One region of the Agrobacterium sp. O3.4 genome, then DNA from elsewhere that is predicted to be linked to it. Evidence: predicted binding sites of a transcription regulator. Region 1 holds the regulator's gene; each other region holds the start of a gene.
What was found. The regulator LexA, encoded in region 1, represses DNA repair genes until DNA is damaged. The targets are predictions, from matches to a motif close to TGTTCNNNNTGTGTTCNG.
Positions count from the first base shown of each region.

Region 2: M0412_RS01975 (putative DNA modification/repair radical SAM protein) is a predicted target of LexA. The motif match lies at 4,352-4,369, and genes of this name have one in related genera.
Region 3: M0412_RS09055 (MazG nucleotide pyrophosphohydrolase domain-containing protein) is a predicted target of LexA. The motif match lies at 2,254-2,271, and genes of this name have one in related genera.
Region 4: M0412_RS02550 (ATP-dependent helicase) is a predicted target of LexA. The motif match lies at 5,342-5,359, and genes of this name have one in related genera.

Region 1 covers NZ_JALPZP010000001.1:1,200,261-1,207,473, reverse strand. Annotated here, with positions in the region: gene M0412_RS05830 (glutathione S-transferase family protein) at 1-358, opposite strand, end outside; gene lexA (transcriptional repressor LexA) at 772-1,494, opposite strand; gene M0412_RS05820 (VOC family protein) at 1,707-2,588, shown strand; gene kdsA (3-deoxy-8-phosphooctulonate synthase) at 2,588-3,433, shown strand; gene eno (phosphopyruvate hydratase) at 3,571-4,845, shown strand; gene M0412_RS05805 (septum formation initiator family protein) at 5,190-5,507, shown strand; gene pdhA (pyruvate dehydrogenase (acetyl-transferring) E1 component subunit alpha) at 5,661-6,704, shown strand; gene M0412_RS05795 (pyruvate dehydrogenase complex E1 component subunit beta) at 6,722-7,213, shown strand, end outside.
Region 2 covers NZ_JALPZP010000001.1:410,765-417,977, reverse strand. Annotated here, with positions in the region: gene M0412_RS01990 (hypothetical protein) at 187-375, shown strand; gene M0412_RS01985 (GGDEF domain-containing protein) at 372-1,511, opposite strand; gene M0412_RS01980 (UdgX family uracil-DNA binding protein) at 1,660-3,114, opposite strand; gene M0412_RS01975 (putative DNA modification/repair radical SAM protein) at 3,114-4,346, opposite strand; gene greA (transcription elongation factor GreA) at 4,568-5,044, shown strand; gene M0412_RS01965 (glycosyltransferase family 4 protein) at 5,132-6,187, shown strand; gene M0412_RS01960 (Lrp/AsnC family transcriptional regulator) at 6,218-6,685, opposite strand; gene trxB (thioredoxin-disulfide reductase) at 6,935-7,213, shown strand, end outside.
Region 3 covers NZ_JALPZP010000001.1:1,862,994-1,870,206, forward strand. Annotated here, with positions in the region: gene M0412_RS09040 (VOC family protein) at 270-707, shown strand; gene M0412_RS09045 (HAD family phosphatase) at 712-1,386, shown strand; gene M0412_RS09050 (hypothetical protein) at 1,515-1,892, shown strand; gene M0412_RS09055 (MazG nucleotide pyrophosphohydrolase domain-containing protein) at 1,947-2,252, opposite strand; gene M0412_RS09060 (sulfite exporter TauE/SafE family protein) at 2,404-3,183, shown strand; gene pdxH (pyridoxamine 5'-phosphate oxidase) at 3,214-3,834, opposite strand; gene M0412_RS09070 (RT0821/Lpp0805 family surface protein) at 3,891-4,340, shown strand; gene M0412_RS09075 (DnaJ C-terminal domain-containing protein) at 4,549-5,664, shown strand; gene fabI (enoyl-ACP reductase FabI) at 5,796-6,614, shown strand; gene M0412_RS09085 (histidine phosphatase family protein) at 6,647-7,213, shown strand, end outside.
Region 4 covers NZ_JALPZP010000001.1:539,377-546,589, forward strand. Annotated here, with positions in the region: gene M0412_RS02530 (DUF2778 domain-containing protein) at 1-700, shown strand, start outside; gene M0412_RS02535 (DMT family transporter) at 717-1,142, opposite strand; gene M0412_RS02540 (DMT family transporter) at 1,139-1,621, opposite strand; gene M0412_RS02545 (glycosyltransferase family 25 protein) at 1,908-2,720, opposite strand; gene M0412_RS02550 (ATP-dependent helicase) at 2,826-5,300, opposite strand; gene M0412_RS02555 (carboxymuconolactone decarboxylase family protein) at 5,403-5,813, opposite strand; gene M0412_RS02560 (efflux RND transporter periplasmic adaptor subunit) at 6,040-7,206, shown strand; gene M0412_RS02565 (efflux RND transporter permease subunit) at 7,203-7,213, shown strand, end outside.

The DNA of each region.
Region 1 (7,213 bases):
CACCCTTCGGCTTGACCCGAATACCGACCGACATCGGATAAAGATTGCGCAGCGAGGAAAAGCCGGCATGCATTTCACTCGCCGCCGAACGCGACCATGCCCGCGCCTGCTTGTCGCCTGCCCAGACGCCCTGGTGCCGTTCTGCGAGATATTCGGCGATCGACAGCGTTTCCCATATCGTCACGCCATCATCGACAAGGCAAGGCACTTTGCCGGTCGGCGAGAAGCTGGAAAAGGCGACACCTTCGCCAAACGGAACAAGTTTTTCATCAAAGGCGATACCCAGAGTGCGCATCAACACCCACGGCCGCAGTGACCATGAAGAGTAGTTCTTGTTGGCGATGTAAAGATCGTACATGGCTTATCTCCCGGATATGACGCGCATTTCTATACCTGTCGGGGCATGATGGAATATCGAAAATAATCCATGGCACTCATAAATCGCGTTGATGAATGGCAGGGGCTTTGCATCGAGTGTCACCATTCGGTGGCAGCGTCAGGCCGGCCGCATCCCGCAAGCGTCAACGACCTCACGCGATCAGAAGTCCACGGCGTACGACGCATTGGTGATAACAGGCCGGTGAGGAGTGCGCGACAAAGATATCCATATGAAACTGGAACTGATCTTTACCAGACGAGATGTATCCGTCTGCGGGAAGAATAGGAGTGCCCGAGACTCACATGGTCAGTCGAACTAAGAAATTGCCGTTATCTTCGACAGGCGCCGCCGCATGACGACACCTGTCTCGAGAGAATGACGGCCAATTCAGATCAATGGTAACGGCGTATAAGCCCGACCAGCTTGCCTTGAATTTTTACCCGGTCAGGCCCGAAGATACGGGTTTCATAAGCGGGGTTGGCGGCTTCCAGCGCGATGGAAGCGCCCTTGCGGCGGAACCGCTTCAGCGTCGCTTCCTCGTCATCCACCAGTGCCACGACGATATCGCCCGGATTGGCGGTATTGCTGTTGCGGATGATGACGGTATCGCCGTCGAAAATCCCCGCCTCGATCATCGAATCGCCCTTAACTTCGAGCGCGTAATGTTCACCCGAACCCAGCATGTCCACCGGTACGGCAACATCATGGGTGTTGTTCTGGATGGCGGAAATCGGCACGCCGGCGGCGATGCGGCCCATGACCGGCACCGTGGCAGCACCACCGAGATCGTTGGCGGGCGCCTTGGGCGCAGGTGCGGGTTCCGGTGCCTTCGGTTTGCCGAGGCTGCCTTCGATGACGCTTGGCGAAAAGCCGCGCTGCGGCCTCGCACCAGGCGCATAGGCCTCCGGTAGCTTGATGACTTCCAGCGCCCGTGCCCTGTTAGGTAGCCGGCGAATAAAGCCGCGCTCTTCGAGGGCGGTTATCAGCCGGTGGATGCCGGATTTGGAAGCAAGATCGAGTGCGTCCTTCATTTCATCGAAGGAGGGCGGCACGCCGGACTCTTTCATTCGTTCATGAATGAAGAGAAGCAATTCCTGCTGTTTGCGCGTGAGCATGAGGAAAACACCCTTGAGAATCGTAGTGGAGGTCGCGAAACAAATACAGAACGAACACTATATGTTCCATATGTGTTCCGCAATCCCCTAAAATTTCGTGAAGCTGCTATCTGTTGTTTTGATAATTTGCCTGAAAGCACGAAATTGTGCTTTTCTGCCGTCCGGACTGTTCCGGCATGGCCATGCCGCATGCGACAGGAGGAAGCAGGGAAATGACGAAACCATACCACATCGACCATCTCGTATTGCCTGTCGAGCACATCGACATTGCGGCAAATCGCCTTGGAAACCTGGGATTTACGGTAGCGCCTGCGGCTCTTCACCCCTTCGGCACGCAGAATGCCTGCGTTTTTTTCGCCGATGGAACGTATCTGGAGCCTCTCGCAATCGCTAACCCGGCTAACTATAATGCATCGATTGATCGCGGAGATGTGTTCACCGGGCGGGACCAGGCCTTCCGGAAACAGGTTGCAGGCGAGGGATTTTCCGCTCTGGTCGCTGCGACACAGGACGCTCGTGGCGATCACGACCGATTCGTAGCCGCGGGCCTCTCGGCCGGGAATGGCTTTGAATTTTCGCGGCCGGTCAAAATGCCGGATGGTTCGCAGAGCGAGGCGGCCTTCCGGCTGGCTTTTGCAGCAGGCGGTTCCGCGGAGGATTTCTTTCTGTTCAGTTGCCAGCGGCTGCAGGCCCTGCCGGGCGACCGCTCAGTGCTGGAGCGCCATGCTAACGGCGTTTCCGGTCTCAGCGAGATCGTCCTGTTTTCCGGTGGTGATGCGAATGCGGTGCGGCTAATCGAAACTGTTTTCGGCTGTGATGGCAAAATGTCCCCGGATGGTGATGTGCTTTTCGCAACCGGCAATGCCCGCATAAGACTGACGCAAAAGCCGGTCTTCGGCGGACATGCCTTTAATATTCCCGAAGAGGGCGGCGGTGGATTGCGCGGCGCAGGCATCGTCTTTTCCGTTCGCGATCTTGCCGTGACAGAAGCGGTACTTGCTGCTAATGGCGTGTCCAGCACAGAAGCGGCTGGCCGGCTGGTGGTGCCCGCAGCACCCGGTCAGGGCGTTGCCTTCGCCTTCGAGGAAAAATGATGAGCGTTACGAACAATCTCAAAGTCACCGCCGGCGATGGCGCCAGCAAGGTCTCCTTTTCCAATACCGAGCGTTTTTCGCTGATTGCCGGCCCCTGCCAGATGGAAAGCCGCGAACATGCCTTCATGATTGCCGGCGTGCTGAAGGAACTTTGCGACAGCCTGGGCATCGGCCTCGTTTATAAATCCTCCTTCGACAAGGCGAACCGCACGTCGCTTTCCGGCAAGCGCGGCATCGGCCTTGACAGCGCGATGCAGGTTTTTACCGATCTGAAGAAGGAATACGGTTTTCCTGTTCTGACTGACATTCACACCGAGGAACAATGCACTATCGTATCCGAAGTGGTGGATGTGTTGCAGATTCCTGCCTTCCTCAGCCGCCAGACCGATCTTCTCGTCGCCGCCGCCAGGACCGGCCGCGTCATCAACGTCAAGAAGGGCCAGTTTCTGGCGCCCTGGGACATGAAAAACGTGCTGGCCAAGCTCAACGAAAGCGGCAACCCGAATGTGCTCCTGTGCGAGCGCGGCGCGTCCTTCGGTTACAACACGCTGGTCTCCGACATGCGCTCGCTGCCGATCATGGCTTCGCTCGGCGCGCCTGTTGTCTTCGACGCCACCCATTCGGTGCAGCAGCCGGGCGGGCAGGGCGGTTCCACCGGCGGCCAGCGCGAATTCGTCGAGACGCTTTCGCGCGCGGCCGTGGCGGTCGGTGTCGCCGGCCTCTTCATCGAGACTCATGAGGACCCGGACAATGCACCGTCTGACGGCCCCAACATGGTGCACCTGAAGGACATGCCGAAACTGCTGGAAAAGCTTCTGGCCTTTGACGCGATCACCAAAGCCTGAGGCCGTGCGTTTCGTTTGTGCCAATCGATTTTAAATGGCGGGCGCTCCGTTTCTGCCGCCCGCCGTCATTGTAATTTCTTCGTCATCGTCTAAGACAGGCGACGGAAAATATCTGTTCCATTCCCAAGGGAGAGACCATGACTGCCATTACCGATATCATCGCGCGCGAAATTCTCGACAGCCGCGGCAACCCGACTGTTGAAGTCGATGTTTACCTCGAAGACGGCTCCATGGGCCGTGCGGCCGTTCCCTCCGGCGCCTCGACCGGCGCGCATGAAGCGGTTGAGCTGCGCGATGGCGGCAAGCGTTATCTCGGCAAGGGCGTGGAAAAGGCGGTTGAAGCCGTCAATACGGAAATCTTCGACGCCATCGGCGGTTTCGACGCTGAAAACCAGATCCAGATCGACCAGATGATGATCGCGCTTGACGGTACGCCGAACAAGTCGCGCATCGGCGCCAACGCCATCCTCGGTGTGTCGCTCGCTGTCGCCAAGGCTGCAGCCGAAGCCTCCGGCCTGCCGCTTTACCGTTATGTCGGTGGCCCGAACGCGCATCTGCTGCCGGTTCCGATGATGAACATCATCAATGGCGGCGCGCATGCCGACAACCCGATCGATTTCCAGGAATTCATGATCCTGCCGGTTGGCGCGGAGAACATCCGTGAAGCCGTGCGCATGGGCTCGGAAGTGTTCCATACGCTCAAAAAAGAACTGTCCGCACAGGGCCACAACACCAATGTCGGCGATGAGGGCGGTTTTGCACCGGGTCTCGAAAGCGCGCCGGCAGCACTCGATTTCATCATGAAGTCGATCGAAAAGGCTGGCTACCGTCCGGGCGACGACATGTTCATCGGTCTTGACTGTGCTGCGACCGAATTCTTCAAGAACGGCAACTACGTTTATGAAGGCGAAGGCAAGACCCGTTCGCCGATCGAGCAGGCCGAATATCTGGCTGAACTCGTTGCCAAGTATCCGATCATCTCCGTCGAAGACGGCATGGCGGAAGACGACTGGGACGGCTGGAAGGCTCTGACCGATCTCATCGGCAACAAGTGCCAGCTGGTCGGCGACGACCTCTTCGTCACCAACTCCGCCCGCCTTCGCGATGGTATCAAGATGGGTGTCGCAAACTCCATCCTCGTCAAGGTCAACCAGATCGGCTCGCTCTCCGAGACGCTCGATGCAGTTGAGACCGCACACAAGGCTGGTTACACCGCCGTCATGTCGCACCGTTCGGGCGAGACGGAAGATTCCACCATCGCCGATCTCGCTGTTGCGACGAACTGCGGTCAGATCAAGACCGGCTCGCTTGCCCGTTCCGACCGGCTCGCAAAGTACAACCAGCTGATCCGCATCGAAGAAATGCTGGGTCCGCAGGCTGCCTACGCCGGCCGTTCGATCCTGCGCGGTTAATTCCGGCAGTATTGGTTTGTGATGCGGCCCGCCGCCTTGGCGGGCTCATTCAGAGGCGAGCGGTAGCATCCGCATTCAGTTACCCGGACCTGATCCGGGGTCTAGCGCGATCAAGTCCTTGATCGCGAAAGACTCTCCCCACAGCGCAGACGCGCTGTGGCTGGATGCCGGATCAAATCCGGCATGACGAGGGTTCTTTTGACGTCGCTGCCGTTCTTAGCCCGCCCTCCGGCGGGCTTTTTTCATGCCCAATTGCCAATCGCAATTTAAGGTCAACGGATAGTTAAACAATCCGGCTTAGTCTCGAGACTCAAAGGTTATGCGTTTTAAGGCTTCTCTGCGGCATGTGGACCAGACATCATAAAAAGAGACGATTCGGCCGTTTGATCGTTCCGGCCATCACGATCGCTTTTCTTTCCTATTTCGGCTATCATTCCATCCATGGCGACTTCGGCCTTCAGGCAACGGAGCGGCTGGAGCGGCAGCGTATTGCCAGAACAGCGGAGCTTGCAAAGCTGACGCAGGCGCGTGTAGCGCTGGAGCGGCAGGTGGAATTGCTGAGCGACGGCTCGCTGGAGCGGGACATGATTGATGAAATTTCCCGTTACCAGCTGAATATGTCCCGCACGGACGAAATTGTCATCATGAACACATATTTCTGATTAACCGAAATCTGGTTAATTTAACATTTGTGATTTATTCACAGCATCTTAGCGTGAATATGTGCCATGCGTTTAAAGCATTGCTGCATGGCATTTTCTTGCATATGGTACGCGCCAATCTATCCATTCAAACGGCAACTCAGGGAGGGATGAATGGCGCCGCGAAAACCAGCGACCGTATCCGGCCGCAAGACCACGGCAAAGGCTGCAACCGAATTCACCGGCAAGAACAGCCCGGACTTCTCGAAGGAAGACGAACTTCACGCCTATCGTGAAATGCTGCTCATCCGCCGTTTCGAGGAAAAGGCCGGCCAGCTCTATGGCATGGGCTTCATCGGTGGTTTCTGTCACCTCTACATTGGCCAGGAGGCCGTCGTGGTCGGCATGCAGATGTCGCAGAAGGAAGGTGATCAGGTCATCACCGCCTATCGTGACCATGGCCACATGCTGGCTCTCGGCATGAGCGCCCGTGGCGTCATGGCCGAGCTGACCGGCCGCAAGGGCGGCCTGTCGAAGGGCAAGGGCGGCTCCATGCACATGTTCTCCAAGGAGAAACATTTCTATGGCGGCCACGGCATCGTCGGCGCACAGGTTTCGCTTGGAACCGGTCTTGCCTTCGCCAACCGTTATCGTGGCAACGACAATGTTTCCGTGACCTACTTCGGTGATGGCGCTGCCAACCAGGGCCAGGTCTATGAGAGCTTCAACATGGCTGCTCTCTGGAAACTGCCGATCATCTATATCGTTGAAAACAACCGTTATGCGATGGGCACCTCGACCGCCCGCGCCACCGCACAGTCGAATTATTCGCTGCGCGGCCAGTCTTTCGGCATTCCCGGCATCCAGGTGGATGGCATGGATGTGCGCGCCGTCAAGGCCGCCGCCGACCAGGCACTGGAATATTGCCGCTCCGGCAAGGGGCCGATCATTCTTGAAATGCTGACCTACCGTTACCGTGGTCACTCCATGTCCGACCCGGCGAAATACCGTTCCAAGGACGAAGTGCAGAAGATGCGCTCCGAACACGACCCGATCGAGCAGGTCAAGGCACGGCTTCTGGAGCAGGGCTGGGCAAGCGAAGACGAACTCAAGGCCATCGACAAGGATGTCCGTGATATCGTCGCCGACAGCGCCGACTTTGCCCAGAACGACCCAGAGCCGGATGCGTCCGAGCTTTACACCGACATTCTGCTCTGATCGGGAAAGGGAACCCCATGCCAGTAGAAATTCTTATGCCCGCCCTTTCCCCGACCATGGAGGAAGGCACGCTTTCCAAATGGCTTAAAAAGGAAGGCGACAAGGTCACATCAGGCGACGTGATTGCCGAAATCGAGACCGACAAGGCGACCATGGAAGTGGAAGCCGTGGATGAAGGTATCATCGGCAAGTTGCTGATTGATGCCGGCACCGAAGGCGTCAAGGTCAACACGGCGATTGCCGTACTCCTTCAGGAAGGCGAAAGCGCCGACGACATCTCTTCTTCCGCCAAGAAGGAAGAGCCGAAGGCTGAAGCCGCAAATTCCGGTTCTGATGCCGCCGGCGGCAAGACCCGGGAAGCTGCTGAAGAGCCGAGCGCTGCCAAGGAAGCCGCCAAGGTTCCGGCAGCCCCGAAGATCGATGTCGCAGCCGATCCGGATATCCCGGAAGGTACGGAAATGGTGATGACGACGGTGCGTGAAGCACTGCGCGACGCCATGGCCGAAGAG
Region 2 (7,213 bases), 790 kb from region 1:
CGTTTCCGGTATCAAAAACGCATCATTCCGACGTGAGGTTCATGATGCCCTTATCCAAGACCGACATGCCGACCTCGGCCACAGGCGGATATATTTCGCCTGCGCTTGCCCGCATAATCGCCGGCATTTCCGCGCCTGTCGACGCAACTCCGGTGATCAGCACCGAAACCTTGCGGGGTTAAAGCAATGGCAGGACGTCCGCCGGGACCGGAACGGGTGGCTTTTCCGCTGCGGATCGAACCCGCAATATTGAACGTGATCAGGAACACGGCCAGCGGTGAGTTGCGCAGCATCAACGCCCAGATCGAGATATTGCTCAAGGAAGCCCTGCACCATCGCGCCGCGGTGAATGAATTGAGCGAGCAGCAGGGCTAGGCCGCCAGCGCCTCGCGCACGCAGTTGCGCCCTTCGCTCTTGGCCCGGTAGAGGGCGCGATCCGCCATTTCCGCCAGCGTCTGCAGGTCGCAGCGCATTTCGCCGGTGGTCGCGACGCCGATGCTGATCGTCACGCCGACGCGCAATCCACCACAATCGACGTCATTGACGGCAACCGCATTGCGAATACGCTCGCCGATCATTGAGGCTTTCTGACCTCCTGCACCCGGCAGGAAGATGATGAATTCCTCACCACCGTAACGCGCCAGCACATCGGCACCGCGTATGCTGCCACCGATGCGTTTCGCCACTTCCTGAAGGACGCTATCACCGACGGCATGGCCAAAACGATCGTTGATCAATTTGAAGTGATCGATATCCAGCAGCATGGCCGCATCGGCGGGATCGGGAGCCGCAGGCATGGCCTGGAAAAAGAAGCGGCGGTTCTTGACGCCGGTCAGCGGATCGGTGTTGGCGAGAACCAGCAATTTCCGTTCGGACCGCTCGGCCACCAGCATCATCACGAACAGCGCGATGGCGAAGTTCAGCATGATGATGAAGAAAAACGCATTGACCAGATTGATGATGGCATAGTCCGGGAGGAATATACTTTTCACCACGGATAGCGAAATCAGACCGGAAATCCCGGTGATTGCGCCGAGTGCCAGACGGGAGAGAAGCCGCTCCTTGCGCCATCTTGTGAAAAGACCACCCGCGCCCGCAAGATAGGCGAGAGCCGCGCAGCCATTGAACAGAGCCGCACGATAGGCATTGTTTTCAGCCACCTGCAGCGCGACGACAATCGCCAGCAGGGCGACAAGACAGAGGACAACCACCGTTCGGCGACCCACAGGGCGTCCATCGCTCAAAACTTTCAGACCGAGCCAGATCAGCGCATAACCGATAATGCCGAAAACGACACTGCCGAGCTGCCAAAAAGCCGGTGACATTATCCCCCATTCGCCGTAACCCGCGAGGGTGGAACCAATTGTCATGGCAGCAAAGCCCGCGGCAAGAGCAACCGGGCCACGCAATCCACGATTTGACAACTTCAGATAGATGAAACTCAGCAATCCTACAATATAAGAACACTTTTGCATCAGTATGACTGTCGTGAGGTCGAGTTCACCCAACATAATATGTCCACGCAATAAATAAATAAAACGAATTCAATTATCATCTATAAGTATAAAATTTCAATAAAAATAGCGAACCAAAAAATCGTAAATTATATTCATAAAAATCAAAATAAAATACAATATTTTCATAAATTAATAAAACAATCTATTCGAATGATCTTATAAACTCCATATCCTTTTTAAAGAGCAGAATTTCCGCGTGCTTCGCCTCCCCGTCCGGCAGGCGCAGCAGGTAGGAAGGATGCACCGTGGCAAACAGCGTTCGCCCTTCCTGCATGGGCAGAGGGCGGCTGCGAACGTCGGTGACTTTCTCCTTGCCACCGGTCAGCGCATAAAGCGCCGTCGCGCCCATGGCGACGATGAGCTTCGGCTGCACCAATGCAATTTCCTGGCTCAGCCACCAGCGACATTGCTGCACCTCACCCGCATCCGGCCGCTGGTGAATACGCCGCTTGCCACGTGTTTCATATTTGAAATGCTTCACGGCATTGGTGACGTAAAGCCGCCTGCGATCCACGCCGATCTCGCCCAGCGTCCGGTCAAAGAGCTGACCGGCAGGGCCGAGGAAAGGTTTTCCGGCAAGATCTTCGTGATCGCCCGGCTGCTCGCCGACGATCATGACATCCGCATCCTCCGGCCCCTCGCCAAAAACAGTTTGCGTCGCCTTGCAATGCAGCGGACACCGGGTGCATTGGCCTGCCTGCCGCCTCAAGGAGGCAAGCGAACCTTCCGGTTCCGCCGACAGGACCTCCTCCCGTGCCGCGGCGGCAACGGCCTGCAGGCGGTGGTGAAATGGCTGCGGCTGGCTTGCCGCCTTGGCCGCCATATCCAGCACCCGCGCCTCCGCGCCCAGAATGAGGCCGGGAATGAGATCCGCCTCGGGCAGGTTCTTCCAGTATTTTTTCGGCATCTCCGCCGTCATCGCCTTGATCTTCAAGCGGGCGGGATTGAAGATATTGGCGTAATAAGTCCGCCAGAGATCATCCGTCTCGTCTGTCAAATCGGGTTTGGCGGCGGCCTCTCGCGATGTTTGCAGCACGCTCCCATCCCATCGCGCAGACCCTTGCGGTGTCGCGATCAACCAGTCCATGTCGGTGAACCGCCGCTGAAAAAACGGCGCCTCGCGCTCGACAATAAAATGATCCGGCTCGAACCAGGCAACGAAGCGCCGTCGCCCGCCCTGCCCCTGCGGTAAGAGTAACTCCTTGAAACGAACGAAGGCCGTCATCTTGTGACAGTCACGACGGACGGATTTTTCGAGCAGTCGTGCCTGTGAAACATCCGGATCGGACTTGAATTGCAACAGGGCGCGATCCTGCCTAAGCCGCCACAGCAGCCGGTATAGCAGCGCAAAACGGCCCTTATCGCTGTGACAGATCACCGCCTGTGCCAGCGCCACGAAAGCGGACGGAGCGGAGACCTGGGTTTCCCCAGGCTTGAGCGTCGGCAACGGCTCCCCGGCAAAATCCAGCAGACCAGCTTCGTCATCCCGCAGCCGCCAGTCGATCGCCTCTGGCGGTATGTTGGCGGCAAGCGCCGCCCGAGCCGCATCGCGCCACTCGCCGAAATCGCCCCGCCCTTCGAGAACCGGGCCATACATCACAACAGCGACAATTGTTCGGGCTGCGGCTCAAACATCGCCCGCAGATCAGGCCGTTCAGTCAGTTTGCCCGGCGTCCAGCCATCCGCGACGATAAAGGCCTTCACCTTTTTCAGGGACACCCCGAAACGGGCAACATCCTCCAGCCGTACCCGCCGGAACCGCCGTGACGACAGGATGGACGCCACCGTCTTGGTGCCGAAGCCGGGAACGCGCAACAGCATTTCCCGATCCGCCGCATTCACATCCACCGGAAAACGGTCGCGGTTTTTGAGCGCCCATGCCAGCTTCGGATCAATATCGAGATCGAGCATGCCATCGCCACCAATCGCGGTTATCTCGCCAATGTCGAAACCGTAAAACCGGTAAAGCCAGTCGGCCTGATAAAGCCTGTGCTCACGCATCAAGGGCGGCTTGATAAGTGGCAGGTTTTTCGAGGAATCCGGAATGGGACTGAAGGCGGAATAATAGACGCGGCGCAGGCCATAACTGCCATAAAGCCGGGCACTGGTGGAAAGGATGGTGCTGTCATCAGCGCCGTCAGCACCCACGATCATCTGCGTGCTCTGTCCGGCGGGCGCAAAGCGCTTGGTCCGACGCGTGCGCACCGTCGGCTCGCCGGCCTCCTCGATTTTCAGGCGAATATCAGCCATGGAGCGGCGAATATTTGCAGGCTGCTTTTCCGGCGCGAAACGGCCGATACCGCTATCGGTCGGCAACTCGATATTGATCGACAGCCTGTCCGCATAAAGCCCCGCCTCCTCTATGAGCTTCGGCGATGCTTCAGGGATCGATTTCAGATGGATATAACCACGAAATCCATGAGTAACGCGCAACTCACGCGCCACGCGCACCATCTCTTCCATCGTATGGTCGGAAGAGCGGATAATGCCGGAGGAAAGAAACAGCCCCTCGATATAATTGCGCCGATAAAATTCCAGCGTCAGCCACACTACCTCTTCGGCGGTAAACCGCGCGCGCTCCACATTGCTGGAGGAACGGTTGATGCAATAGGCGCAGTCATAAATGCAGAAATTGGTGAGCAGGATTTTCAGCAGCGAAATGCAGCGCCCATCCGGCGCATAGGCATGGCAGATCCCCGATCCCTCCGTGGAACCCAATCCGCCCGATGCAGCGGAGCTGCGTTTCGTCGTACCGCTGGAGGCGCAGGATGCGTCATATTTCGCCGCATCGGAGAGAATGGCCAGACGTTGCCTGATTGACTTCTTCATAATTATGTTCACTATATGTTCTATTGAGAAATGTCAATCTTGCCGCCTAACTTCATGAATGAATGCATAAAATTGCCCGCCTCAAATTTGCTGGCATTTCGCTATCGTCTTCTGATATAGTCGGCTTAGTTATGATTTTGGCATGGTTCCGGAGTTCCCCTCCGGAACCTGTTTCTTTTTGTGTCTGCAAGTAAAGCGACCGGAATGCGAAGGATAAAAAAATGGTAGAAAAAGTACCGATGACTCAGGGTGGATTCGTCAAGCTGCAGGAGGAGCTGCGCTTTCGCCAGCAGGAGGAACGTCCCCGTATCATCGAGGCAATTGCGGAAGCGCGCGCCCATGGCGACCTTTCGGAAAATGCCGAATACCACGCTGCCAAGGAAGCCCAGAGCCATAACGAGGGCCGCATCACCGAACTGGAAGACCTGACCGCCCGCGCGGAGGTCATCGACCTTTCCAAGATGTCCGGTTCCAAGATCAAGTTCGGCGCCACCGTCAAGCTGGTGGACGAGGACAGCGACGAGGAAAAGACCTACCAGATCGTCGGCGACCAGGAAGCCGATGTGAAGGCTGGCCGCATCTCCATCTCCTCGCCCATCGCCCGTGCCCTGATCGGCAAGGAAGTTGGCGACAGCATCGAAGTCAATGCTCCGGGCGGCGCCAAGGGTTACGAAATCCTCGCGGTACAGTGGGGCTGATGAGCCTCACCGCAATGCGCCCCTCGCGGGCGCATTGCCTTTTGACGTATCAAACCGCCAAACCAGCCGCAGAGACGGAAGCCCATCTTGTCCCACGTCAGTCTGAAAGATGTGCAGGTGCTTGCACCGAACTTCAAGCGCAGGCTCTCCGGCGTCACCTCCACCATCGTTCAGCTCATTCCAGTGCAGAACCGGCTGGGACAAAAAGTGGCCGTCATCGGCCCCGGCCTGCCGCCGCATCTGCCGCATGTGCGCTTCCGCGATCTGTGGCGCCTCTGGCAAAACGGGCCGTTCGGCGGCCCCCGCATCTGGCACGCCCGTCGCAATCTTGAAATGCTGCCGGGCATTTTCATGCGCGACGTGCTGCGCATGAAGGTAAAGCTGCTGTTCACCTCGGCCGCGCAAAGGCGACATTCCGCCTATACCCGCTTTCTGATTTCGAAGATGGATGCGGTGGTGGCAACCAGCGGCCGTTCCGGCTCGTTTCTTGAAGTCCCCCATAGCGTCGTGATGCATGGCGTCGACACCGATCTGTTTCATCCGGCGGAAGGCCCCGAGGACACGATCGCCTCAACCGGCCTGCCGGGACACTATCTGATCGGCTGTTTTGGGCGGGTGCGCCACCAGAAGGGCACCGATCTCTTCGTGCGCGCCATGATCGAGCTTCTGCCCGCACACCCTGAATGGACGGCCGTGGTTTCCGGCCGCGTGACGGCGGAACACAAGGCCTTTGGTGACGCACTCAAAGCCGATGTTGCCGCAGCCGGCCTTTCCGACCGGATCGTGTTTCAGGGCGAAGTCGATGATATCAAACCCTGGTACAGACGGCTGACGCTCTATGTCGCCCCGTCGCGAAACGAGGGTTTCGGCCTGACACCGCTCGAGGCGATGGCGTCGGAAACATCAGTCGTTGCCAGCAATGCCGGCGCTTACGAGGAAATGATCGTCAAGGGAAAGACCGGCATGGTGGTCGAAGCGGGTGACTACGCAGCACTCGTGGATGCGATAAAGCCCTATCTTGCCGACCCGGCTCTGGCCAAAAACCATGCGCTGGCCGGGCTTGCGCATGTGCGCACCACATTCCCGCTGGAAAAAGAGGCGACAAGTCTCGGTGCGGTCTATGACACGCTAAGGCGCGCATAACGCCTAGCAAAGCAACTGCAAATCTGCCGTTCAGATTTCCACGAGACCGACGCGCTTGACCTGACGGATGGTGAGCATGGTGCGAACCGTGTCGACATTTTCGTCAGCCGTCAGAACCTCGATGACGAAATCCTGAAACTCGGTGAGGTTTCTGGCAACACAATGCAGCAGGAAATCGCTTTCGCCTGACACCATCCATGCCTGCCGCACCAGCGACCAGCCGCCCGTCGCGGCAGCGAAAGCCTTCAGATTGCTGTCCGACTGGCGCTTGAGGCCAACCATGCAGAAGGCGACGAGATCAAAACCGAGCTTCGGCGCGTTCAACATGGCGTGATAACCCTCGATCACACCCGCTTCTTCGAGCTTGCGGACACGCCTGAGGCATGGCGGCGCGGAAATACCGACCCTTTCGGCCAGTTCCACATTGGTCATGCGCCCGTCGCGCTGCAATTCGCGCAGGATTTTCAGATCGATGGCATCGAGTTCGACGCTGGTCACGGAGAAGTTCCTCGTTAAGCCGTAGAAGTTCCTTGTACTATTCGGCACGGGATTCGCAACAATATGCCGCCGGCCGGTTACAAAATTGCGCGCGCATCCACAACTGCCTTGTTGGTAACGCAAGGCTGCCCTTGAATAAAGACACTAGACAACCTTAAATACCTGCCAACGAAGGGGTTGTGGCCCGTCCGCCGTCCACGGCTGGAAGGCCCTTGAGCGAAGACCCTGCTATTGAGAAGGAATGTTTCCATGTCTGCCCGCCACACGAAGGTATTGATCATCGGCTCCGGTCCCGCCGGCTATACGGCGGCGATCTACGCGGCCCGCGCAATGCTGAAGCCGGTGCTGATTGCCGGCATGGAACAGGGTGGCCAGCTGATGATCACCACCGATGTCGAAAACTATCCGGGTTTTGCCGATCCGATTCAGGGTCCGTGGCTGATGGACCAGATGCTGAAGCAGGCAACCCATGTGGGCGCGGAAATCGTCAGCGACCTCGTGACCGAAGTTGACACCACGACCCGGCCA
Region 3 (7,213 bases), 660 kb from region 1:
CGGTATCCAGCCGACGCGCGTCTGTGCGGCGAGAAGCGTGTTGTCCGCCCAAGGATTTGGGCTGGCCGGATGCCTTATCCAGTCCGGCATGACGGCAGAGATAGTTGCGGTCACGCGAAATGTTAAGCCTGCCGCAGCAATCCCAGCCCATAACCTTGCACATGGCTGCCATGATGAGGTTTCCTCTGGCACCTCACCGAGAAGACGATAAGATCACCCTCACGGCAGGCCCTCCTCCCACCGCCGGGCCTGCGTGGCACAAGGAGACCATGACCATCATACGCAATGCCCTCGTCCCGGAACTTGCCGTCACCGACTGGCTGAAAAGCCGCGCCTTTTATTGCGACCTGATCGGTTTTCATGTGGTTTATGAGCGTCCCGAAGAGGGCTTCGCCTATCTTGCCCTCGATGAAGCACAGGTGATGATCGACCAGATCGGTGCGACCCGGACCTTCGTGGCTGATAATGCCGGGCTAGAATTTCCGCTGGGTCGCGGCATGAATCTGCAGCTCGCCGTTCCTTCCCTGCAACCCATTCTGACGCGACTGGAGCGGTCTTCGATCGACCTCGTTCTGGCGCCGGAAGAGAAGTGGTACAGGCGCGGCACGGTCGAGGTCGGCAATCGGCAATTCATCGTTGCCGATCCGGACGGTTATCTGATCCGCCCGTTCGAGAGCCTGGGCGAACGCCCCTTCCGGTTCGGTTAAGCCCATGTTGCCCTTTCGCCCGCATGCGGTTGTTTTCGACATGGACGGATTGCTGATTGAAAGCGAGGTGCTTTATCGCGATTCATTTCTGGCGGCTTCGGAGGAAGGCGGCCATGGAATGCAGGTCGAGACCTATCAGAAGGTCTGTGGCAGTCCCTGGGATGTCATCACCGGCACCATCTTTGCCGATTACGGCGCGGATTTTCCCATGGATGCTTTTCGCGACGCGTGGCTGCGGCATCTCGGTGTGATGATGGCGGAGGGTGTGGCGCTGAAACCCGGCGTCGCCGAAATCCTCGATCTTCTCGACCGGCTGGACATCCGCCGCGCCATCGCAACATCTTCGCAGCACACATCGGTTACACGCCATCTCGGCCCTTACGATCTTCTCAGGCGCTTCGACACCATCGTGGCGCGCGGCGATTATACCGAACCGAAACCCGCACCCATGCCCTATCTCACTGCAGCAAAGCGCCTCGGCCTCGAGCCGGGCCGCTGCCTGGCGCTCGAGGATTCCTATTCCGGCGTCCGCTCGGCCGCTTCGGCCGGCATGATGACGATCATGGTGCCGGACGTGGCGCCGCCGACCGAGGAAATGCGGGAAAAATGCGTTGCCGTCATGGGTGATCTCCATGCGGTGGCAGACATGCTGCAAGACGCACGGCTTTTACGGCTTTGAAAAGTGGGCCGTGATGTGAATGCGCGTCACACGCCTTTCGCCATTTGGACTTATAGTGGCGGTCGTAACGGCCGGAACGCCGATATTGGTCAGGCGCCTCCGTCGGCGCATCCATAACCGGAGTGGTCATGCTGCTTGTCGCCGTGTCGCTCGCGACGCTTGTATTGCTCTCTCTCTCCGCGTTTCAGATCACCCTCGCCGCCGGTGCGCCTTTCGGCCGTTTTGCCTGGGGCGGCGCAAGCCGTGTGCTGCCGGTCAGGCAAAGAATTGCAAGTGTCGCTTCTCTTGCGATCTATGGCCTTATGGCGTCTTTTCCGCTGCAAAAGGCAGGCTTCGCAGCGATCTGGCCGGCAAGCTGGATCGAACCCGGCATCTGGATCATCGCCTGCTATCTTGCGGTGAGCATTGGATTGAACGCAATGTCGAAGAGCCGCGCAGAACGGCTGGTCATGACACCGGTAGCCACCGTTCTTGCGATCCTGTTCTTTATCGTCTCGCTGTCATAAAGACACCAGACCAACGGCACGATGCCGCAACGATCGGGCCTTCTCAGCGGATCGTCAGCCCCCCGGCCTGAAACGCCACTTGCGCTCGATCGCTCCTTCAATATCGAGACCATTATAATGGGCCAGCAACAGCACATGGCCGAGGAGATCAGCGGTTTCGTCGGCCAGATCCCGCTTCATCTCCTCTTTGCTCCTGCCCTTGATGCGCCCCCGCCCCGTCAGCCGGTTCCAGGCCTGCGTGACCTCGCCAACCTCTTCCTGAAGCTTCAGCATGTACCAGTCCGGATCGCGGAATATTCCGTTTTCAGCGGCATATTTTTGCGAGGCCTCTTCAAACCGACGCATCGTGTCAGCAAACATTTGTTCATCCTTTGTTCGTGCGCTACAACTCTAACCACGATTCTCCGGCCGCGTCGATCCGAAAGGATGTTTCGCGACCCTGAACGGAAATCTCCGCGACAGATGCCCGCCGTCGCGATAGGAACAGTCATTCGAAACAGTGCCGTCACCCATGCCTTATCTCGATTTTTTCTCGTCCCTCATCACCGCCCATAGCCCGTCGCTGCTGGCCATGTTTGCGGGTGCGGCATTTCTCGCCGGTCTCGCCCGCGGCTTTTCCGGCTTCGGCGCAGCACTCATCTTCATTCCGCTGGCAAGCGCGATCGTCGGACCGCGCATCGCGTCAGCGGTTCTGCTAGTGGTGGACGGCGTGTTGACGCTTGGCATGATACCCCCAGCCTTTCGCATGGCGGACCGGCGTGAGGTTTTCACCATGGCGGCAGGCGCACTTGTCGGCGTGCCACTTGGAACCCTGCTGCTTTCCCATAGCGATCCGTTGACCCTGCGCTGGATCATTTCCACCGTGGTCGTCGTGCTTCTGTTGTTTCTGCTGTCCGGCTGGCGGTATAGCGGGCGGCCGAAGACGCCTCTGACACTGTTTACCGGGTTTCTGGCCGGGCTGTTTTCGGGTGCGGCGCAACTGGGTGGGCCGCCCGTGGTTGCCTATTGGCTTGGCGGGGCGCTCAAAGGTGCGTTCGTGCGCGCCAATGTCATTCTTTATTTCGCGGTTTCGACCGTGATTTCCACGGCAAGTTATTTTTTCGGTGGTCTTTTCACCGCCGATGTCTTCGTTTTTTTCCTGCTGGCCCTGCCGTTTTACGGGGCGGGTCTTTATGCCGGCGCGCGCCTGCACGGATTTGCCGATGAGGCCGCATTCAGACGCATCTGCTACGGCCTGATCGCCATTTCCGCCGTCATCGGCCTGCCGCTGTTCGATTCGCTGTTGAAATAGGCAGGCCGCACCGGCCTGCCCCCACCGCCTTCAAGGATACATACGAACCTTCGACCATGGCGCATCCGGCGTCTCGCGGCGGAATTCGACGCGGTCATGCAGTCGGAATTTGCGGTCGTGCCAGAATTCGATGCTGACCGGGCGAATGCGAAAACCGGACCAATGGGCCGGGCGCGGAATATCGCCGATGGCATATTTGGCGGTATATTCAGCCACCGCCTTTTCCAGCGCGAAACGGCCTTCCAGCGGTCGCGACTGCTTGGACGCCCAGGCGCCGATGCGGCTGCCGCGCGGGCGGGAAGCGTAATAGGCATCCGCCTCCGCATCCGTGACGATTTCCACCTCGCCGCGCAGACGCACCTGACGTCTCAGGCTTTTCCAGTGGAAACACATGGCGGCTTTTTTCTGGCCAAGGATCTCGCGGCCCTTCTGGCTTTCGAAGTTCGTATAGAAAACGAAGCCGCGATCATCGACGTCTTTCAACAGCACCATGCGCACATTCGGCAGGCCATTTTCATCGACGGTTGCGAGCGCTACCGCGTTCGGATCGTTGATTTCGGAAGCCGTCGCATCCTTCAGCCATTCGGCAAAAAGGGTGAAAGGTTCATTTTCTTCCGTGAAGTCACTGGATGTTAACCCCGTTTCCGACATATTGACTAAAATGCTCCCGAGCTGATTTGGACCCCAGAGATGATTTCTGGCGAAAGATGGTGACCGTCATAGCAAAGTCGAACAGTCGAACAAAGGGCCTCCTTTCGTCGATCGCGGAAGTTTCCGCCGTCGTATCAATGCTCGTGGTGCTGAGCGGTTGTGTCAGCCTCGATCTGTTCGGCGGCGACAAGGTCGACCGCTCGCTCTCCACGGCCTCCGTTCCCAACCAGCAGAATAATGGCCAGCAGACCGATGATGCGACCATCCGCAATGCGGTAACATCGGCCGATCTTGCCAAACTTGCCGACCAGCCGCTGCCCTGGGCCAATGCCTCAACCGGCAGCGCCGGCGTCGTGACCGCCATTCACGAAGACAAATCCAGCGGTTTCGTCTGCCGCGATTTCAGGACGACGCGCCACTCCTTCGAAGGTGTGGCCGCTTATTCCGGACAGGCCTGCCTCTCGGAAACCGGCGAGTGGTTGATGACCCGCTTCGAGCAGAAATAATCTATTTACCTTGGCGCATGGAATAAGCCCGGCCACCCCGCGCCGCGCTTCCTGCGTAAAGGAGTGATTAGCAACTTATTGCAACAGTCGACGTTGATTAAACCGAGGGCGTGTACGTGAATGATCGCGGCATCCCTTTTCGGAGGGGTTAGTTTCAGGATTGCGCCATGAACGGCGGCAGACTGAGCCAACGTAACTGGTGTTTCGCATGCGCGATCCATATTCGATCCTCGGCGTGAAACGTGACGCCCGCCATGAGGAAATCAAGGCTGCCTGGCGCACGAAGGCGAAAACCGTCCATCCGGACGCCAATCGCGACGATCCCGATGCTTCGGCGCGATTCGCCGAAGTCGGGCAGGCTTATGACCTTTTAAAAGACCCCAAGAAGCGCGATCTTTACGATCAGGCCCGCCAGGCGGCCGAGAAGAAGAAGCGCGGCGAAACCATCATGCAGCAGCGGGAGGCAGCGCGCGAGGCTGCCGAACGCGCCAAGGCGGCTGAGAAGCTGATGGAGGAACTGGCCCGCGCCGATGCCCGCAACCGGGCGCAGACCGGCCAGAAAACCGACGGAAAACCTGAGACGGCCGAGGATATCGTCGAGCGTATTTTCGGGGCCGATGCACAAAACGACCCCAAGGTGCAACAGGCGGCGGAAGCGGCCAAGGCTGCAGCCAGCGGCACAAAAAGTGACATTCCGGGGACGGGTGAAACGGCACAACCGGCCGCTGCTGACGACAAATCCACATCCGCCTCGCTTGCCGGCAATCTCTTCAGCGCCCTCGTACGCCGGTTCCGCACGCCGCAGCCGGTTGCGGAAAAGGCACCTGACATTACGGCCGAAGCCACCATCACGGTTGCCGATCTTCTGGAGCGCAAATGGGTTACCATTGGGCTTGCCGAAGAGCGGGAAGCCCGCTTCCAGCTGGAACCCGGCATGACCGACGGCCATGTGGTGAGGTTAAAGGGACAGGGGCTGAAACTTCCCGGCATGGCGCGCGGCGATCTTGCCGTGACGTTGCTTGCCGCACGCGACGACGCCTTTTCCATTCGCGGATTCGATATTCACACGACTTTGCCGATCTCGCTTGGTGATGCGGTTCTGGGCTGCGAAACGAAAGTCCGCACTCCGCTCGGCGAAGAAAATCTCAGCATTCCGGCCTGGTCCGGCTCGGACCGCGTGCTGCGGCTTGCCGGCAAGGGCCTTGCCGATGGCAAGGGTGAATATGGCGATCTCGTCATTGAATTGCGCATTGTCCTGCTCGAAAAGCCGGATGAAAAGGTGACCGACCTCATGCGCCACATGCGCGAAGGCCTCTATTTGTGAAAGTTTTGCGAATAGCCGGGACAACGCACCCTTTGTTACGTTCCCTAACAGTTGATGATCTTTGGCAATCTTGAACAGGATTGCAGCCTATGCCATAGGCAGGATCAATCGAAAGTATCAGGGAGCATAAAATGGCTCAGGCATCCGGCCTCATGGCTGGCAAACGCGGCCTCATCATGGGCGTCGCCAATAATCGTTCAATCGCTTGGGGCATTGCAAAGGCCTGCGCGGATGCAGGTGCGGAACTCGCACTCACATGGCAGGGTGACGCGCTGAAGAAGCGTGTCGAGCCGCTCGCACAGGAACTTGGCGCCTTCATGGCTGGTCACTGTGACGTGACGGACCTCGGGACGATCGATGACGTTTTTGCGTCTCTGGAAAAGCACTGGGGCAAGATCGACTTCGTCGTGCACGCCATTGCGTTTTCCGACAAGGACGAGCTGACGGGTCGTTACCTCGACACCAGCCGCGACAATTTCAACCGCACCATGGATATTTCCGTGTTTTCGCTGGCCGCTGTCGCCAAGCGTGCGGAGCCTATCATGAATGATGGCGGCTCGATCATCACGCTCACCTATTACGGTGCCGAGAAGGTCATGCCGAACTACAACGTCATGGGTGTGGCCAAGGCGGCTCTTGAGGCCAGCGTGCGTTATCTCGCCGTTGACCTCGGCAATCGCGGTATCCGCGTCAACGCCGTTTCCGCCGGCCCGATCAAGACGCTTGCCGCTTCCGGCATTGGCGACTTCCGTTATATTCTCAAGTGGAACGAATATAATGCGCCGCTGAAGCGCACTGTTTCCATCGAGGAAGTCGGCAAATCGGCACTTTACCTGCTGTCCGATCTTTCGACCGCGGTGACCGGTGAAATCCACCACGTCGATTCCGGTTATCACACCATCGGCATGAAGGCGGTGGATGCGCCTGACATTTCGGTGGTGAAGGACTAACCATCAGGAATGCTTGAAACAGGGGTATCGCCTTGCTCGTCTATGTGATCCGGCACGGACAAACGGACTGGAATGCGATACGCCGGCTTCAGGGCCAGAAAGACATTCCGCTCAATGATTTCGGCCGCCAGCAGGCGGTCGGCAATGGCAGGCTGCTCGCCCATTTGCTCGGCGAGCAGGCCACGGATTTCGACTATGTGGCAAGCCCGCTTGGTCGCACCCGCGAAACCATGGAACTGATGCGCGGCGCGATGGGTCTCGACCCCCTTGCCTACCGCACCGACGACCGCCTGATCGAAGTTTCCTTCGGCGACTGGGAGGGGCAGACCCTGCCGGAACTCAAAAAAGAGTTTCCTGACCGGGTGAAGGCGCGCAAGGCCAACAAGTGGGATTTCATTCCCCCCGGCCAGGATGCCGAAAGCTACGAAATCCTCTCCTGGCGCATCGGCGCATGGCTCTCCTCCGTGGACAGGCCGACAGTCTGCGTCTGCCACGGCGGCGTCATCCGCTCGATCTTCCGGCTGGTGTCCGGCATGGACAAGGATGAGGCGTCACGCACGCAAATCCCGCAGGACCGGATTTTGAAGGTCGATATCGAC
Region 4 (7,213 bases), 660 kb from region 1:
TGTACCGCTTCCGAGCTTCCGGCCCGAAGTGGCGGCGGCCGAGACGGTGGAGCCGTCGCCGCGTCCCGCCCTTTCCAAGGCTGCGGTTGCGTCAGCCCCCGATTTTGATGCGCCGGTTCCGCTGCGCGCGCCGCAGCAGCCGAAGCAGAGCACCGGCGCCATGCTTGCCTTTGCAAAGCCTGATAATCCGATGCGCGAGCCGAGCAAGATGGATGCGGTTCCGTGGCCGGATCGCGGCAATGGCACGGCGATTTACGATATTTCCTCCGGGACGGTTCACATGCCGAATGGCGAGAAGCTGGAAGCGCATTCCGGCATCGGCAAGATGCGTGACAATCCCGACTTTGTTCACGTCAGAATGCGTGGCTCTACGCCGCCCTCCAGCTATCGCTTGACGATGCGCGAAGCGCGGTTTCATGGCGTAGAAGCCATTCGCCTGACACCGGAAAACGGCGTCAACCCGCATGGCCGCGATGGGCTTCTTGCCCATACCTACATGCTGGCGAAACGCGGTGAATCGAACGGCTGTGTCGTGTTTCGGGATTATTCGCGCTTCCTGGCCGCCTTCAAGCGCGGCGAAGTCAAGCGCATGGTCGTGGTGCCAAAACTGAACGGCAACCGTCCGACGCTTGCCAGCAGCAGCGGGAAAAGTGGCGGCAAGACGCTGCTCAGCATGTTCTCGCGCGGCAACGATTCCTGAGTTTATTTGAATTTCATCAACGGCTGCGCCGTTGCGTCAGCACCATGCCGGCGATGATGAGAAGAATGCCAAGCGCGCTTGCCCAGATTTTCGGCGGATGATCGCCGAAGAGATCGAGCACAACGCCTGACACCATCTGGCCGCTGATGACCAGAAGGGCGGTATTGACCGCGCCGATGCGCGGAATGAGCCAGCTTCCCGAGGCGATGAAGACGACGCCGATCGGGCCGCCGATAAAGGCAAGCCAGGGCGCATCGGCCGCGCCGGGCGGAATGAGGCCGCCGACGATGAGGCCGATGACGGTCAGCACGGCAAAGCCAACGATATGGTTCCAGAATGAAGCGATAAGTGGTGAGTTCGACAGGCTCAAGCGGCCGTTGATCTGACGGCTCAGCGCCACGAAGACGCCGCCGGCAAAAGCCATGGCTATCCAGACGATCATGCCGTTCTCCCGACAAGAATGATGAGCGCGCTGCCGCAAAGGATCAGTGCCACCGCTGCCATGTCCCGCATATCCGGCCGCCGTTTCGGCAGGCCGAAAAGGCCGAAAAGATCGGCCAGCAGGCTGAAAATCACCTGTCCGCCGAGGCCGAGCGCGATGGTGCCGGAAAGCGCCAGCGGCGAATTGACGGCGGTGGAGGTGAGGATGACGATGGCCGCACCCACAACCCCGCCGCAATAGGCCCAGAGCGGTGCCTTCGGTTTTGCCGGTGCCGTGGGGTCGTTCTTCGGGCGCATGATGGCGAGATAGATCAGCGCCGCCACCGTACCTGTGCCATGCGCCGTCCACGAGGAAAACAGCGCGCTGCCGTAATGGGCAAGCTGGCCGTTGAAATGCACCATCAACGTCAAAAGACAACCGCTAGCGAAGGCGGCGGCAAGATGCAGCGGGTTGAGGCGGGGATGCGTCATATCTGTCATGGCGGGTCTGTTGTGGCGTGCCGGGAAAGCTGAAGAAGTATCCGAGCTTTAGCCGATATGTGCCTGAAGCGGAATCGAATTGCGCCGTTTCGCGGCTTCACGTGGCATTATCCTGTGCGCTACGGAACCAGTGACCCTGCCGCGCATTATTCCAGCATGAAGAAAACGACACGCAAGCCATTGAACCGGATGACGATTTTCGTCATTTCGATTTTCATTCTCGCAGCCGTGATCGCTGCGGTTTATCTCATCGGCTTTACGCCCGGCGAGGCATGATCCAGCTTGTTCAATTGCCGGCGGGAGCAGTCTTGCCCTTGCCGCCTTCGAGCGTAACGCTCAGCCTGGCGATGGCGAAGCGGAGGCCGCGCAGAAGAAAACGGCTGGTTTCCAGATAGGCGCGATAGGGCAGCACCGTAAAATAACGCCAGCGCGGCAGGCGATAAATGCGCAGGTTGTTCTGAATCTGGCTTTCGCCATCCGCATCCTGCGTGGCGCAGAGCGGATAGATGAAAGCCCCCTTCAGGCCTGCCAGATATTCCAGATCGAATGCGATATCATAAGCGAGCCGCATGGGGATCAGTTTCGATATCCATTTTCCGGCGCGACGATTGACGAGATAGGCGCCTGAGCCTTTTTCCCGCGTCAGGGCAATGGCCAGCGAACGGCCATTGGAAAGCGGGCGAAACTGGAATTTGCGGCCGTTGCTGACCGTCGTCAGCCGTAGCAAATCCCAGTCACCGCCGTTCAGTACCGCCTCATCGATTGCATTCAGAAAATCATTGTCGAAGACCACGTCGTCTTCAAGGATGAGCGCGATATCGGCATCGCCAGCCATGAATTTATTGGCGCAGGCGACATGGCTGAGATAACAGCCGATTTCCGGCGGCGAGGTGCGCCGGCCATGCATGAGCATGTAGGAAATCTCGCTGAATTCCGGGATCGGATAATTGAGCTCGCGGCCATTTACGCCGGCGATACGCTCCGCCTGCAGTCCGATCGCGTCGAGCCTGGCGGTCATATCCTCAAGGCGCTTCGTGGCGCTATCCATGTTGATCAGGAAAACGGCAAGCTTGCGCTGGCTTTTCGGTAAAATATGCAAAGCGGTCCTCGCCCGGTTTTCGCTCTCGTGTAGCAATTTCTTTATTGCAACGATGTGACGCGGGCTATGGAAAAAGCTGTCTTGAACCTGTCTTAACCGCTCGAATCAAACCTTTTCCACAAATCCATCCAGCACGCGCTTTTGTCCTGCGCGGTCGAAATCGATGGTCAGCTTGTTGCCCTCGATGGCGGAGATGTTGCCATTCCCGAATTTGAGGTGGAAGACGCGGTCGCCGACCACGAATTTCGACGGCGTGTCGGCAACGGATTTGGCCACCAGCTCGCCATCAATCGTGCGGGTGCGCGGGCCGCTTTCGCCATAACCAATCCGCTCGACCGCATGGCCGGAGCGTGTGCCCCAGTTATCGCGGGTGGCATCTGATTTGTTGGCCTGCGCCCGTTTCCAGCCGGGAGTGGAATAATTATTGGCGAAGGGTTCCGCCTTATCGAAGCGGGACTGGCCATAGCCGCCGCGCCCGCCATAACCGCCGTAATTGCTGTCGGATGCCGCGACATCCACATGGGCGGGCGGCAGTTCTTCCAGAAAACGTGAGGGCAGGGTGGATTGCCATAAGCCATGGATACGCCGGTTCGATACGAACCAGATATGGCAGAGTTTCTTGGCGCGGGTGATGCCGACATAAGCCAGACGGCGTTCTTCTTCGAGACCGGAGCGGCCGCCTTCATCCAGCGCCCGCTGGTGCGGGAACAGGCCTTCTTCCCAGCCGGGCAGGAAGACGGTGTCGAATTCCAGACCCTTGGCGGAATGCAGCGTCATGATGGATACGGCATCCATCTCGGCATTTTGTTCCGCATCCATGACGAGTGCGACGTGTTCGAGAAATCCACGCATGCTTTCGAAGGATTCCATCGACCGGATGAGTTCCTTCAGGTTTTCCAGCCGCCCGGGTGCTTCCGCCGTCTTGTCGACCTGCCACATGGCGGTGTAGCCGCTTTCGTCGAGGATCTGTTCGGCAAGCGTGGTGTGCTCGGTGTTTTCCAGGAGGCCCTGCCAGCGGCGGAAATCCTGCACCACGTCGAACAGCGCCTTGCGCGCTTTCGGTTTCAGCTCGTCGGTTTCGATAATGTCGGCCGCTGCCGCCAGCATCGGAATATCGCGGGCGCGGGCATAGTCATGCAGGTTGCGGATCGTCGTATCACCAAGACCGCGCTTGGGTGTATTGACGATGCGCTCGAAGGCGAGATCGTCGGCCGGCTGGCAGACCAGCCGGAAATAGGCCATGGCATCGCGGATTTCGAGGCGCTCATAAAAACGCGGACCGCCGATGACGCGGTAATTGAGACCAAGCGTGACAAAACGGTCTTCGAATTCGCGCATCTGGAAGGAGGCGCGAACGAGGATGGCCATGTCGTTCAGCTTGTGATTCTTGCGCTGGAGCTGCTCGATCTCCTCGCCGACGGCGCGGGCTTCCTCCTCGGAATCCCAGGCGGCATGCACCATGACCTTTTCGTCATCAGGGCTGCTGCGTTCGGTGAACAGGGTCTTGCCGAGACGCCCTTCATTATGGGCAATCAGATGGCCGGCCGTGCCGAGAATATGTTCGGTGGAGCGGTAGTTACGTTCCAGCTTGATGACCTTGGCGCCGGGGAAATCCTTGTCGAAACGCAGGATGTTATCCACTTCGGCCCCACGCCAGCCATAGATCGACTGGTCGTCGTCACCAACACAACAGACGTTCTGCGGCTCGCCCTTGGCGCGCTGTGCGAGAAGCCTCAGCCACATATATTGCGCCGTGTTGGTGTCCTGATATTCGTCCACCAGAATGTAACGGAACTTCTGGTGATACTCCTTCAGAATATCGGTGTGGCGGCGGAAGATACTGATCGGGTGCATCAGAAGATCACCGAAGTCACAGGCGTTCAGCGTCTTCAGCCGGTTCTGATAGGCGGTGTAAAGCTCGCGGCCCTTGCCATTGGCGAAGGCGCGGCTGTCGCCTTCCGGAATATCCGGCGGCGTCAGGCCCTTGTTCTTCCAGCCGTCGATCATGCCGGCGAATTGTTTTGCCGGCCAGCGCTTGTCATCAAGACCTTCGGCCTGGATGAGCTGCTTGATCAGCCGCACGACATCGTCCGTATCGAGAATGGTGAAATCCGATTTCAGGCCGACGAGTTCCGCATGGCGGCGCAGCAGCTTGACGCCGATGGAGTGGAAGGTGCCGAGCCAGGGCATGCCCTCGACAGCGCCGCCAACCAGCACGCCGATACGTTCCTTCATCTCGCGGGCAGCCTTGTTGGTGAAGGTCACGGCAAGGATCTGGCTCGGATAGGCACGGCCGGTTGCCAGAATATGGGCGATGCGGGTCGTCAGAACGCGCGTCTTGCCGGTGCCGGCGCCCGCGAGCACGAGAACGGGTCCGTCCAGCGTTTCCACGGCATCGCGCTGTTCCGGGTTGAGGCCGGACAGATAATCGGGCGCGGCACGTGTCTGGTCGCGCGCCGCCATGGCACGGGCGGCAATGCCAAGCCCGCCGCCGTTTTCCGAAGGGGCATTGTTCGTTGCCCTGCGCGGTGCGGCGGGTTCTTCATCGAAGAACGGCATATCGTCAAAACTGTTGCTCATGCGGCCCAATGTAGTGATTCGGGATATAAAGGCCAGAACCGTGTTCTGCTTTTATTCCGGTATCGTCAGTCAAAACGCCTATTCCAAGGCATTTTCTTCGTCTCAAGCCCGTCTGTCGGCATCGAACGCGGCGTCAACGGGCACTTGCAGCGCCACGGCAAGCTGGTTGGTCTTGGCTGCAAGCGCGATGATGCGCAACAGATCGGCATGTTGTTCAATGGTCATGCCCTTGGCTTTTGCGGCGGCCGTGTGGGAATGGGCGCAATAGGAGCAGCCATTGGTGACGGAAACGGCGATATAGAGCATTTCCTTCACCAGGGGATCAAGCGCCGAAGGCGTCGCCATCACGGCCTTGACCTCGGCCCAGGTCTTTTCCAAGAGATCAGGATCAAAGGCGAGGTAGAGCCACATATTATTGATGAAATCCGATTTGCGGGTGGTGCGGATATCATCGAACACCGCTTTGACGCGTGGGTCGGCTTCGGGATTTTCGGCTTTCGTCACGGTGCTCATGGCTTCCTCCGGAAATGGTTTTCGGCTTTTAGAGTAACCGATCGGCGGAGATTTGCGACAGAAACGGTTGCGCCATGCGTCCCGACGAAAATTCATCACAAATTACAATTACGTAAGGAACGGTTTTGTGCGTTGCCTTCGTCAAGGCGAGCGGGAATACTTTGCACGTTCCAACAGGGTTCGGTTTGGAACTCCATTTTACTGCGCGGATCAACCGGAGAAATACATGCGGGTCTGGAAACAGGTGGGTGTCAGTGTTGCCGTGGTGGGAGCGGGGCTCTGTCTCTGGGGCTTTTATTCGCCCGATGCCCGCAATGTTCTCGCTGCCATCGGGCTTGGCAAAACGCCGGCCGGTGCGATCGAGGTTGCCGCATCCGGCGCCGGAGCCTCCGGCACGCCAGCGGGCCAGAATGCCGGCGGCGCGCATGGCAACAGCAACGCGACCCTGGTGGTCATGGCTCCCGTCAAGAAAGGTACGGTCAATGACCGGCTGAACGCCATTGGCAATGGTGAGGCGATCCAGTCGGTTGTCGTCATGCCGCAGGCCTCCGGCACCGTTTCGGAAATCCGCACCTCCTCCGGTGCCCGCGTCGTGAAGGGGCAGGTGCTCGCGCGGCTCGATGATGAGGAGCAGGTGATCGAGCGCGACAAGGCGCAGGTCACACTGCGCAGCGCGGTTGAAAAATCCAACTCCTACAAGAACCTGAAATCGGTTTCCCGGCTTGACGTGCTGGATGCGCAGATTGCCGAAGAGGCTGCCAAGCTTGCGCTGAGCACTGCCGAACTCAATCTCAAGCGCCGCGACATCGTCGCGCCCATCGAAGGCGTGGCCGGTATCGTCGCTGCCAATATCGGCGACAACGTTACCACGCAATCGACCATCGTCAGCATCGATGATCGTTCTGAAATTCTCGTCAATTTCTGGGCTCCGGAGCGCTTCGCAACCGCGATCAAGGTCGGCATGCCGGTGGAGGCGACGTCGATTTCCCGCCCCGGCGAGGCCTTCAAGGGTGAGATCGAGGCCGTCGATAACCGTGTTGACGAGGCAAGCCGGACGATCCGCATCCGGGCGAAGTTCGGCAATGAGAAGGATGAGCTGAGGGCCGGCATGTCCTTCGGTGTTACCATGCGTTTTGCCGGGGAGACCTATGCTTCGGTCGATCCGCTGGCCGTGCAATGGGATGCGGAAGGCTCTTATGTCTGGCGCGTTGCCGACAGCAAGTCGAACAAGGTGCGCGTGCAGATCGTGCAGCGCAACCCCGATGCCGTTCTGGTCAAGGCCGAGTTGGCGGAGGGCGAGCCTGTCGTGATCGAGGGTCTGCAGCGTGTGAGAGAAGACGGCGCGGTCCGCGTCAACAATCAGCCGAAGCCTGAAGAGGTTGCCAGCCAATGACGACGCA